One region of the Vreelandella sp. L-25 genome, then DNA from elsewhere that is predicted to be linked to it. Evidence: predicted binding sites of a transcription regulator. Region 1 holds the regulator's gene; the other holds the start of a gene.

Evidence for each region. Region 1 encodes sigma-54, which starts transcription at its own class of promoters, with help from an activator protein. Its sites were predicted from a motif close to TGGCACNNNNNTTGCTNT; they were not measured.
Region 2: a site for sigma-54 is predicted at 3,580-3,597, ahead of AC13CN_RS10545 (urease accessory protein UreD). Genes of this name have one in related genera too.

The regions. Positions count from the first base shown of each region.
Region 1 covers NZ_JBSXNH010000064.1:24,029-29,442, reverse strand. The annotation lists gene AC13CN_RS08985 (KpsF/GutQ family sugar-phosphate isomerase) at 1-816, shown strand, start outside; gene AC13CN_RS08980 (KdsC family phosphatase) at 859-1,401, shown strand; gene lptC (LPS export ABC transporter periplasmic protein LptC) at 1,401-1,973, shown strand; gene lptA (lipopolysaccharide transport periplasmic protein LptA) at 1,982-2,485, shown strand; gene lptB (LPS export ABC transporter ATP-binding protein) at 2,497-3,255, shown strand; gene AC13CN_RS08960 (RNA polymerase factor sigma-54) at 3,361-4,776, shown strand; gene hpf (ribosome hibernation-promoting factor, HPF/YfiA family) at 4,874-5,182, shown strand; gene ptsN (PTS IIA-like nitrogen regulatory protein PtsN) at 5,187-5,414, shown strand, end outside.
Region 2 covers NZ_JBSXNH010000066.1:216,048-221,461, reverse strand. The annotation lists gene ureC (urease subunit alpha) at 94-1,809, opposite strand; gene AC13CN_RS10555 (urease subunit beta) at 1,971-2,279, opposite strand; gene ureA (urease subunit gamma) at 2,318-2,620, opposite strand; gene AC13CN_RS10545 (urease accessory protein UreD) at 2,654-3,538, opposite strand; gene AC13CN_RS10540 (PepSY domain-containing protein) at 3,683-3,952, shown strand; gene AC13CN_RS10535 (PepSY domain-containing protein) at 3,949-4,131, shown strand; gene AC13CN_RS10530 (copper chaperone PCu(A)C) at 4,149-4,664, opposite strand; gene AC13CN_RS10525 (diguanylate cyclase) at 4,738-5,414, opposite strand, start outside.

The sequences.
Region 1 (5,414 bases):
AAGTCAGGTCATATCGCCGGCAAAATCGCAGCCACCCTAGCCAGCACAGGCACTCCAGCCTTTTTTGTTCACCCAGGTGAAGCCAGCCATGGCGACTTGGGCATGATTACCCGCGCCGATGTGGTTTTGGCACTCTCTAACTCCGGTGAAACCGCTGAAGTAACGGCCCTACTTCCGCTACTCAAGCGTCTTGGCACACCGCTGGTCAGTATGACTGGCCGCCCAGGCTCCACTCTTGCACAGCACTCAGACGCCCACCTGGATAGCGGTGTAGAACGAGAAGCCTGCCCGCTTGACCTAGCACCCACCAGCTCCACCACCGCCGCCCTTGCCCTAGGCGACGCCCTTGCTGTTGCCCTATTGGAAGCACGGGGCTTTACCGCTGAAGACTTTGCCCTCTCTCACCCTGGCGGCAGCCTCGGTAAGCGCTTACTACTGCGTGTTAGCGACTTAATGCACGATGGCTCACGGCTCCCTCAAGTAGCGCTGGGCAGCCCGCTGCGCGATGCACTACTTGAGATAACACGCCAAGGGCTGGGCTTTACCTGCGTGGTGGATAGCGAAGGCCGTCTTGCCGGGGTCTATACCGACGGCGACTTGCGTCGCACGCTAGACCAACACCACGACCTGCGCGATGTTCAGGTAGATGACGTAATGACGCGCCCCGGCAAGCGCATTGGTCCAGACATACTAGCTGCCGAAGCGGTGCGCATTATGGAAGATAACCGTATCACTGCACTGGCTGTTGTTGATGAACAGCAGCGCCCCATCGGCGCGCTGCATATGCATGACCTGCTTGCCAGCGGCGTTATTTAACGACTTTATACTGCTTTTTTGGCAATGGATGATGGAGGCTTTATGGCCCTACCTGATGCACTACTCGACCGACTTCGCCGCGTAAAACTGCTTGCGATTGATGTAGACGGTGTACTTACTGACGGCCGTCTCTATTTTCAGGCTGACGGTATCGAAATCAAAGCGTTTCACACCCAGGACGGTCATGGCCTGAAGTTACTCAAGCGTGTCGGCATCCATGTGGCGCTGATTACCGGCCGTGATTCACCTATGGTGAGCCAGCGCGCTGCTGCCTTAGGAATCACTCACGTATACCAGGGCTGTGAAGACAAACTCACTACCCTGAGAGCGCTTTGTCAGCGGCTTGATATCACCTTAGAACAGGTCGCCTACTGTGGAGATGACCTACCTGATCTTGCTCCGATCAAGCGCTCCGGTGTCGGTATTACGGTCCCCAATGCTCCGGACTACATGCACCCCCATGCCGACTGGATCACTGAACGCCTTGGCGGACACGGGGCTGTGCGTGAAATTTGCGATACGCTCCTAACGTCCCAAGGGCACTGGGATGCCGTACTCGATACGTATCTGCACGGACAGCCATAATGCGCTTTAGGGTAAGAAAACGGGTCTGGATCACGGCAATGGTCATCGCCCTAGGCGGCGTGCTGGTTTGGCTAGACCCTCGCGGCCCCCAGGAGACTGAGATTGACTCTGAAGCTCGTGCCCAGGAACCTGGGCACGTATTAGAGAATGCCGAAATTACCCTATTTGGCGAAACAGGCACTATTCAGCAATCTCTGGTAACCCCACGGCTGGTGCATACTCCGCAAACGGCAATGACTGACGTGTTGTCACCCCGTGCCACGCTGTTTGATAGCGAACAACGTGAGTGGCTCGCCACGGCGAACACTGGCACCCTCAATACTGAAACCCAAGCATTAACATTGGCAGGCTCCGCGCGGCTACTAGCGCCTGAAGAGGGGTGGCAGCTTGATAGCGAACTATTAAACTACGACGGGACCACCCGGCATGCCTGGAGCGACACCCACGTAGTGTTGCAGCAGCCCCCTCAGCGTATGGAAGCCTCCCGAATGGATGTATGGCTGGATGACAGCCAAGTCCGTTTAACCAACAACGTGCGCGGCGTTCATCCGCCGGCCACCCGTTCCCCTTAGGAGTCGCGATGAATGCTCTAATCCGCACTGCACTTCTTGCCCTAGCCGTGCCGCTTGTCACAATTGCACTGCCTGTAGCGGCACAAAACCAAGCGCCTATTCATGTGGAGGCCGACCGGTTAGACCTTGACCAACGAGCAGGGACAGCCGTGTACACCGGTAACGTTGACATTCGCCAAGGCAATATGCAGCTACGCGGAGAGCGTGTCGAAATTCAGCGTAACAATGCTGGCGAGTTGTCTCGCGCCATCGCTACGGGCGAGCGTGCTTACTTGCGTAACCAAATTGAAGACCAAGAAACCCCTATAGAAGGCTGGGCGCGTCGGATTATTTATCACGTTTCCGAACGCCGGGTTGAGCTGATTGACCAAGCTGAGCTGACCCAGCAAGGAGATCACTTCCAAGGTGGACGTTTAGAGTACTTTATCGATCAAGAAGTAGTACAAGCACGCTCTGACGTTAGCGGCAGTGAAAATCAGCGTATTCGTATGACCCTTCAGCCCGAACAATAGGAAGTGGCCACGTGGCAGCATCAACATCCCCAGCCCCCACACCAGTAAAAACGCTCTACGCCCATCATTTAGCGAAGAGCTATAAGCGCCGCCGTGTGGTTAAAGATATTAATCTGGAAATCACTCAAGGTAGCGTGGTTGGGCTACTTGGCCCTAATGGTGCAGGTAAAACCACCTCGTTTTATATGATTGTGGGGTTGGTCAAATTGGATGCGGGCAAAGTAGGCATTGACGACCTTGACCTCACTCATGCTCCTATGCATGAACGCGCCATGGCAGGGATTGGTTATCTACCCCAGGAAGCTTCCATCTTCCGCAAGCTCTCCGTGGCTGACAACATTATGGCCATTTTAGAGACACGCAAAGAGCTTGATCGAAGCGCCCGGGAAGCACAACTTGAGTTACTACTTGAAGATTTTCACATCACTCATATACGCGACAACTTAGGCATGAGTCTTTCTGGGGGCGAACGCCGCCGTGTTGAAATCGCCCGCTCATTGGCCACCGAACCGGCCTTTATCCTGCTGGATGAACCTTTTGCCGGGGTTGACCCGATTTCCGTTGGGGAAATTAAAGCTATCATTCGAGCGTTAAAGAAACGCCACATTGGCGTATTGATCACCGACCATAACGTTCGTGAAACGCTGGATATTTGTGATATTGCCTACATTGTTGGCGACGGTCACATCATTGCCAGTGGAAACGCCCAGGAAATCCTCAACAACCAGAAGGTTCGAGATGTCTATTTAGGCGCTGATTTCCGCCTTTAAACAGTGACCTGCAGAAGCATTTCTTTTAGTGGCATGCTTATTGCACTTGCACCAAGCCATAACTCGCTCTAGGGTGGAGCTTTCTGATTAACGAGTGGTTCTCAGATGGTCATGAAAGCTTCTCTCCAATTGCGTATCGGCACACAGCTGACCATGACACCTCAGCTGCAGCAGGCTATCGCCCTGCTTCAGCTATCGACGCTGGACCTTCGTCAAGAAATTCAGCAAGCGCTAGATGCCAATCCCATGCTTGAGCAAGAAGATGAGTTTGGCGAGCAGGCTGTCAGTGAGCCTCAAGAGGCTGAGTGGTCCGAGAGCATCCCCAACGAACTCTCCGTCGACAGTGACTGGTCAGATACCTATCAAGACATAGGCAGCCTGGGTGGCAGCAGTGAAGGCCCCGACTTCGAGCGCCAAGCCGCTGGACAAAGCCTACATGGCCACCTGCTATGGCAACTGGCCATGACAGACTTTAGCCCGCGAGAATACGCCATCGCGGAAAGCCTGATTGATGCGCTGGATGCCAACGGCTATCTCACCCAGCCGCTTAATGACATTCGGGAAGGATTAAAAGCCCAAGGCCATGACAGCTTAAGCCAGCGGGAAGTGGAAAATACCCTGCTGCGCTTGCAGCAATTTGAGCCCACCGGCGTCTTTGCCCGAGACCTGCGTGAATGCCTGATGCTGCAACTCGCCTCACTACCTGAGGACACCCCTCTGCTAATGCCCGCCAAACGGCTGGTTCGCCAGTTTTTGGAAGCATTAGGCAAAGACGATATGCGGCTTCTCAAGCGCCGTTTAAGCCTTGATGACGAGCAGCTTGACGATGTCATCCGTTTAATTCGCAGCCTTGACCCACGCCCTGGGAGCACCTATGGCGTTACCGACGACAGCTACATCACCCCCGACCTAGTCGTTCGGCACGACAATGAAGGTTGGCATTTAGAGCTCAATCCAGAAGCACTACCACGCTTGCGTATACAGCCCGACTACGCCAGCTTGATCAAACGCGCAGACAAAAGCCAAGACAACCAGTTCCTCAAAGAGCACCTCCAAGAAGCCCGCTGGCTGATCAAAAGCTTATCGAGTCGCAATGACACGCTGCTACGAGTTGGGCGTGAAATTATTGCACGCCAAATTGGCTTTCTGGAGCATGGCGAAGAAGCAATGAAACCGCTGATTTTAGCGGATATTGCTGAAGCGGTAGAGATGCACGAATCCACCATATCTCGTGTGACCACGCAGAAATTTATTCACACGCCACGGGGCGTTTTCGAGCTTAAGTACTTCTTCTCAAGCCAGGTAAGCGGCCAAGACGGCGGCGACAGCCACTCCAGCACAGCCATTCGCGCCCGCATCAAAAAGCTGATTCAGGATGAGCCCTCAGGAAAACCGCTCTCCGATAGCCGCTTGGTGACTCTGCTTGAAGAGGGGGGCATTAGCGTTGCACGGCGTACTGTCGCAAAATATCGGGAGTCAATGGGCATTCCCTCGTCAAGTGAGCGCCGCCGTTTACGCTAGTTAAGCGGTACGTATGAACAAACTCAACGCAAGGGCTTTGCAATAGCGTAAAAAGGGTTACAATCGAAGTACAGTCCGATGGATAAGGAGCACGTCAATGCAAGTAAACATCACTGGTCATCACGTTGAACTGACTGACGCCTTGCGCGACTACGTTAACGAAAAGCTAGAGCGCGTTGAACGCCACTACGACAACATTACCACGGTGCAAGTGACCTTATCTGTTGAGAAGGAGCGCCAGCAAGCAGCCTGCACACTGCACGCTGCCGGTGCAGACCTTCACGCCGAAGCGCTTGATAACGACATGTATGCCGCTATTGATGCGCTAGCAGACAAAATCGATCGTCAACTCGTTAAACATAAGGAAAAAGCACAAGCTCGCGCCCAGGGCGCTGGTGTGCGTTAACTCAATGACGTTGGAAACCATCCTCCCCCCGGAGCGCGTGCTTTATGACGTTCCCGGGGGCAGCAAAAAACGGGTGCTGGAGTTTTTCAGCACCTTTATCGCCCAAAATACACCCAGCCTAGATAGCCAAGAGGTGTTTAGCCGACTCATTGGCCGCGAGCGACTAGGCAGTACGGGGATAGGCAACGGGGTTGCCATCCCCCACGCTCGCAGTCCTCACTGTAGCGCACCC
Region 2 (5,414 bases), on a different contig from region 1:
GCCACTCTCAGGCTGGCAGAAGTGGATTCATATCGATGAACGAACTTTCGAAAAAGCTCCCTAGCGTCTATCGCTATGGGCAGTGTATTCCAATCAAAACAAGTGATACCGCTGCGCCAGCGGCAGCTCGGTCGCGGGTTCGCAGGTGAGCAGTTCGCCGTCGCAGCGCACTTCGTAGGTTTGCGGGTCGACGGTGAGTTCTGGGCAGGCATCGTTGAGCTTCATATCTTTTTTACGCACGCCGCGCACGTTTTTACAGGCGGACAGCGTGCTTTGCAGGCCCAGCCGTTCCTTGATGCCCGCATCGATGGCGGCCTGGCTGACGAAGTTGAGTCTTACCTGGCTGGCGGCGCGGCCAAAGGTGCCGAACATGGGGCGGTAATGCACCGGCTGCGGCGTGGGGATGGAGGCGTTGGGGTCGCCCATGGGCGCACCGGCAATCATGCCGCCTTTCAAAATCAGCGCCGGTTTGACGCCGAAGAAGGCGGGCTTCCACAGCACCAAATCGGCCAGCTTGCCCACTTCAATGGAGCCAACTTCATGGGCGATGCCGTGGGTAATGGCGGGGTTAATGGTGTATTTGGCGATATAGCGCTTGGCGCGCAGGTTGTCGGCCCCCAGTGCTTCATCTTCCGGCAACAGGCCGCGCTGCACCTTCATTTTGTGCGCCGTTTGCCAGGTGCGGCAGACGACTTCACCTACGCGACCCATGGCCTGGGAGTCGGAGGCGATCATCGAGATCACGCCCAGGTCGTGGAGGATATCCTCGGCGGCGATGGTTTCGCGACGAATACGTGAATCGGCAAAGGCCACGTCTTCGGGAATATTGGGGTCCAGGTGGTGGCAGACCATGAGCATGTCGAGATGCTCGTCGATGGTGTTCACCGTGTAGGGCCGCGTGGGGTTGGTGGAGGACGGCAGCACGTACTCTTTGGAGCAGGCGGTGAGGATATCCGGGGCGTGGCCGCCGCCTGCGCCTTCGGTGTGGTAGGTGTGAATGCCGCGCTCTTTGAAGGCCGCCAGGGTGTCTTCCACGAAGCCGGATTCGTTGAGCGTATCAGTGTGGATGGCGATCTGCACATCGTACTTTTCCGCCACGCTTAAGCAGGTATCAATCGAGGCGGGGGTGGTGCCCCAGTCTTCATGCAGCTTGAGGCCCATGGCACCGGCTTCCAACTGCGCTTCGAGCCCTTCCGGCAGGCTGGCGTTGCCTTTGCCGAGCAGGCCGATGTTCATGGGCAGGTCGTCCACCGCTTGAAGCATTTTGCCAATGTGCCACTCGCCGGGGGTGCAGGTGGTGGCGTTGGAGCCCGTGGCGGGGCCGGTGCCGCCGCCCAGCATGGTGGTAACACCGCTCATCAGCGCTTCTTCCACCTGCTGGGGGCAGATAAAGTGAATGTGGGCGTCGATGCCGCCTGCGGTGAGGATTTTGCCTTCACCGGCGATCACTTCGGTACCGGGGCCAATGACGATCTCGACATCGGGCTGGGTGTCGGGGTTGCCTGCCTTGCCGATGGCGGCGATGCGGCCGTTTTGCAGCCCCACATCGGCTTTGACGATGCCCCACCAGTCTAGAATCAGCGCGTTGGTGATCACGGTGTCCATCACCGAGGCATCCTGACGCTGGCTTTGGCCCATGCCATCGCGGATAACTTTGCCGCCGCCGAACTTCACTTCTTCACCGTAGTGGGTGGCGTCTTTTTCGACTTGAATCCAAAGCTCGGTGTCGCCCAGGCGCACGCGGTCGCCTACGGTGGGGCCGTACATATCGGCGTAGGCTTGCCGACTGATTTTGTTTACCGGTTTCATATTTGCCTCTGCCTCAAGCGTTGAGTCCAGTGCTGGGCGGCCATCGTCTGTGTGACACGCTGTGAATACATCCCTGTAAGCTTGACTGCGCCATCCATGGCGCAGACAGTCACCCAACCGATGCCCGCCCTACCGTCGGTTGTTCTTTATTAATCCGTTGGCTAATCGAGCGGCCCCATCACATCGCCACGGAAGCCGTAGATTTCCCGCTTGCCGACAAACGGAATCAGCGTGACTTCGCGGGTTTGGCCGGGTTCGAAACGGATGGCGGTTCCGGCGGCGACGTCCAGGCGGTAGCCACGGGTTTTATCGCGGTCAAACACCAGCGCGGGGTTGGCTTCGGCAAAGTGGTAGTGGGAGCCAAGCTGAATGGGCCGGTCGCCGGTGTTGGCCACCTCCACGGTGATACGCTCGCGACCCGCGCACAGCTCGATATCACCCTCTTGTAACTGATACTGTCCTGGAATCATTGGGCCGGAAATCATGGCGCTCTCCTAACGGTGGATGATTAGTTGATCGGCGTGTGAACGGTGACCAGCTTGGTGCCGTCGGGGAAGGTGGCTTCCACCTGTACTTCATCGACCATCTCCGCCACGCCTTCCATCACGTCGTCTCGGGTGAGGATTTCGCGGCCGTAGCTCATTAAATCCGCCACGCTGCGGCCATCTCGCGCGCCTTCCATAATCTCAAAGCTGATCAGCGCTACCGCTTCGGGGTAGTTCAGTTTTAAACCACGCGCTTTGCGGCGCTCGGCAAGCTGGGCGGCGGTAAACAGCATCAGCTTGTCTTTGTCTCGTGGGGTCAGTTCCATGGAGTGTCTCCAGCGTTATCAGCGTGTTGCCAATTAAGTTAGCCAAATGCGCGGCGTATGCGCTTCGCGCCCGATCCAGCGCGGCCGTAGTAGCTGCCAGGCGTGTTCACACAGGGCCCAGGCTTCGTTACGGGATGTGCCTAGATAGCGCATCAGCAGTACGCCGTGGCGCACGGTTACCGCCCAGCGGGGGTTATCCGGCAGCGCTTCGCGCAGTGCTTCAATAGCCACAGCGGCATCGTCAATACCCACCGCCCAGAGCGTGGCCTGCACCGTGGCGCCGCCCTGCCCCCAGCGGCCCGCAAAGCGTGGGTGTGCGGGGTCCAGCGGCTGGCGTTCAAGCCACAGCGGCTTGCCATCCAGGGTTAAGCGAAAGTGCTGTTCGATGCGCCCCGTGACATAGGGCAGATCGCTGGCCGGGCGTCCGAGCGCCATCACTTCCCAGCCTAGGCAGCGGGCATTACCCTGCAGCGCAATATGGGTGCCCTGAGTACCCTTTGAGCCGTTAAACGCGATGGTTTCCTGGGGTAGCCACTCTAAGGTGCCGCCCTCTTCTACCGTCAGCTCGGTGTGCTGTGTCCAGGCCACGCCTTGGCTGTCGGCTTTGTAGAGCTTATTGGCAGCGGGCGTAGTGAGCAGCGCATGGGCACCGCGCTCGATATGGGCGCGGATGGTCAGCGCATCACCGCTCACGAGCCCGCCGGGCGGGTGCAATACGTAAACGTGGCACGCTTCCTGGCTGCCTTCCGGGTAGAAGGGGCGCTGTACCCGTAACGGCCCTTGGTGGCGCGCCTGAATTAGCCTTGTCACGTCGTCGCGGTTGGCAAAGCGCAAGGCCAGCGAGGCGGCCCAGCGGCGCTCGGCGTCAAAGCGGTGGCCGGAACCAGCAGCGGGTGGGGCAAGTTCGCTCAACATCATGGGGCGCTGTCGCTTCCTTGTGGATTCATCATTGCCTTATAAATGCAAAGAATGCGCCAAAATGGTGAAGGCGCTTTTTTACCGTCATAAAGATCTTTTTTTGAGCCTCAACCCTCTTGCCCAGCCCTCCAATGCACCAAATATGTGCATATAGCCATCACATTGCACCTAACCGGCGAACGGCTGGCCGTGTACGTCAATCCCTATACGGCTGAGGTGCTTGGTTCGCTGGATGACCGGGGAACGGTGATGTGGACCGTTCGCTACCTGCATAGCTTCAAGTTCTTCGGGCAAACCCCGCGCAAGCTGATTGAGATTGCCGCGGGCTGGTCGATTTTGTTAGTCGCCACCGGCATTTATCTCTGGTGGCCGCGCAACGGCAGGGGCGGCGTGGTGAGCCGCTGCTCGATATGAGCTACGCCGACTATGGCCCGCTAGGCCGCTGGCTGGAGTTTGGGATTAACGTTCACTTGGGGCAGGAGTTTGGGCTTACCAATCAGCTCTTCCTGCTGGCGGTATGCATCGCCATCATCGTGATGTGCGTGGCCGCAGGCGTGATATGGTGGAAGCGTCGCCCCGCTCGCCAAGGCTAACAGGACGGTAGGCCGACTTAGTGCGCCGCGTGCCCATGATCATGGGCACCTTTAGGGTGACCACCTTCATGGTGGCTCCCTTCCGGAGAGGCACCCACTGGCAGCACCTGAAGTTCGATCTCCATCGGCTCGGCGTGCTGGAACTCCAGCGTCACAGAGACGGGTGCACCCTCCACGATGGGTGAGCCCAGTTCCATCAACATCAAGTGTAAACCGCCCGGCGCTAGCGTCACGCTCTCGCCCGCCGGTAGCTCGATGCCACCGGGCAGGGGTACCATGCGCATCACATCGCCGTCCATCTCCATAATATGAATCTCGACACGCTCGGTGATCGGGCTGGTCGCCCCCAGCAGCATGTCATCGCCATCGCCGTGATTGGTGAGAGTAACAAAGCCACCGCCCGCTCCGGCCCCCGGCGGAGTGGCGCGTGCCCAGGGGTGGGCAACCTCAATAGAGGATGCCTGCCCCGCCATACCTTCCTGGCGGGCACCACCATGATGGGCGGCCGATAGCGGTGCGCTTATTAACAGCATCGTTAGTAGCCACACAACCTTTGACGGCATTATGCGCTGCGGAAACATGATTCTCTCCCCAATCAATCCGTTACTAGCAGACAACCACTCGGTCGCGACCACTGCGTTTCGCCTGGTACAGCGCTTGGTCGGCGCGCTGCATCGAGCGTTGGTAGTCTGGGTGGCCATCATGAAGCGTAACCCCGACGCTCACCGTGACGTTCAATAGCGTATCGGCAGCGGCTAACATCGGCTCTTTGGCCACCGCGTGGCGCAGCCGTTCGGCAAACAGTCGGCTGCCGTCTTGATCCGTATCCACCAGCACAATCAGAAACTCTTCACCGCCCATACGAAACACGTAGTCGCCACCTCGGGTCGAGCGGTCAAGAATTCTGGCCACCTGCTGCAGTACGTTATCGCCAGCATCATGGCCATGGGTGTCATTAATTGATTTGAAGTGATCAATATCCACCATGAGCAGCGCAAAACACTTTTCCGAATGCCGGGCGATCTCTATTTCACGGCTCAGCACCACCGAGAGGAACTTGCGATTGAGCAGACGCGTCAGGCTATCGCGGCCTGCTTCGAGCCCCGAGGCGCGATCCAGAACGTCATCCAACAGCATCAAGATCGTGCGAGCCGCATCGCGAATGCTGCTCAACGCAGTCAGGCGACGCTGGCTGTCTGAGTCGCCTAGCTGGGCGAGCCACTCCTCGTCCACGCGACGAACATGCTGTGAAATGGTGGTAATTTCCGGCGCGCCCTCAAAGG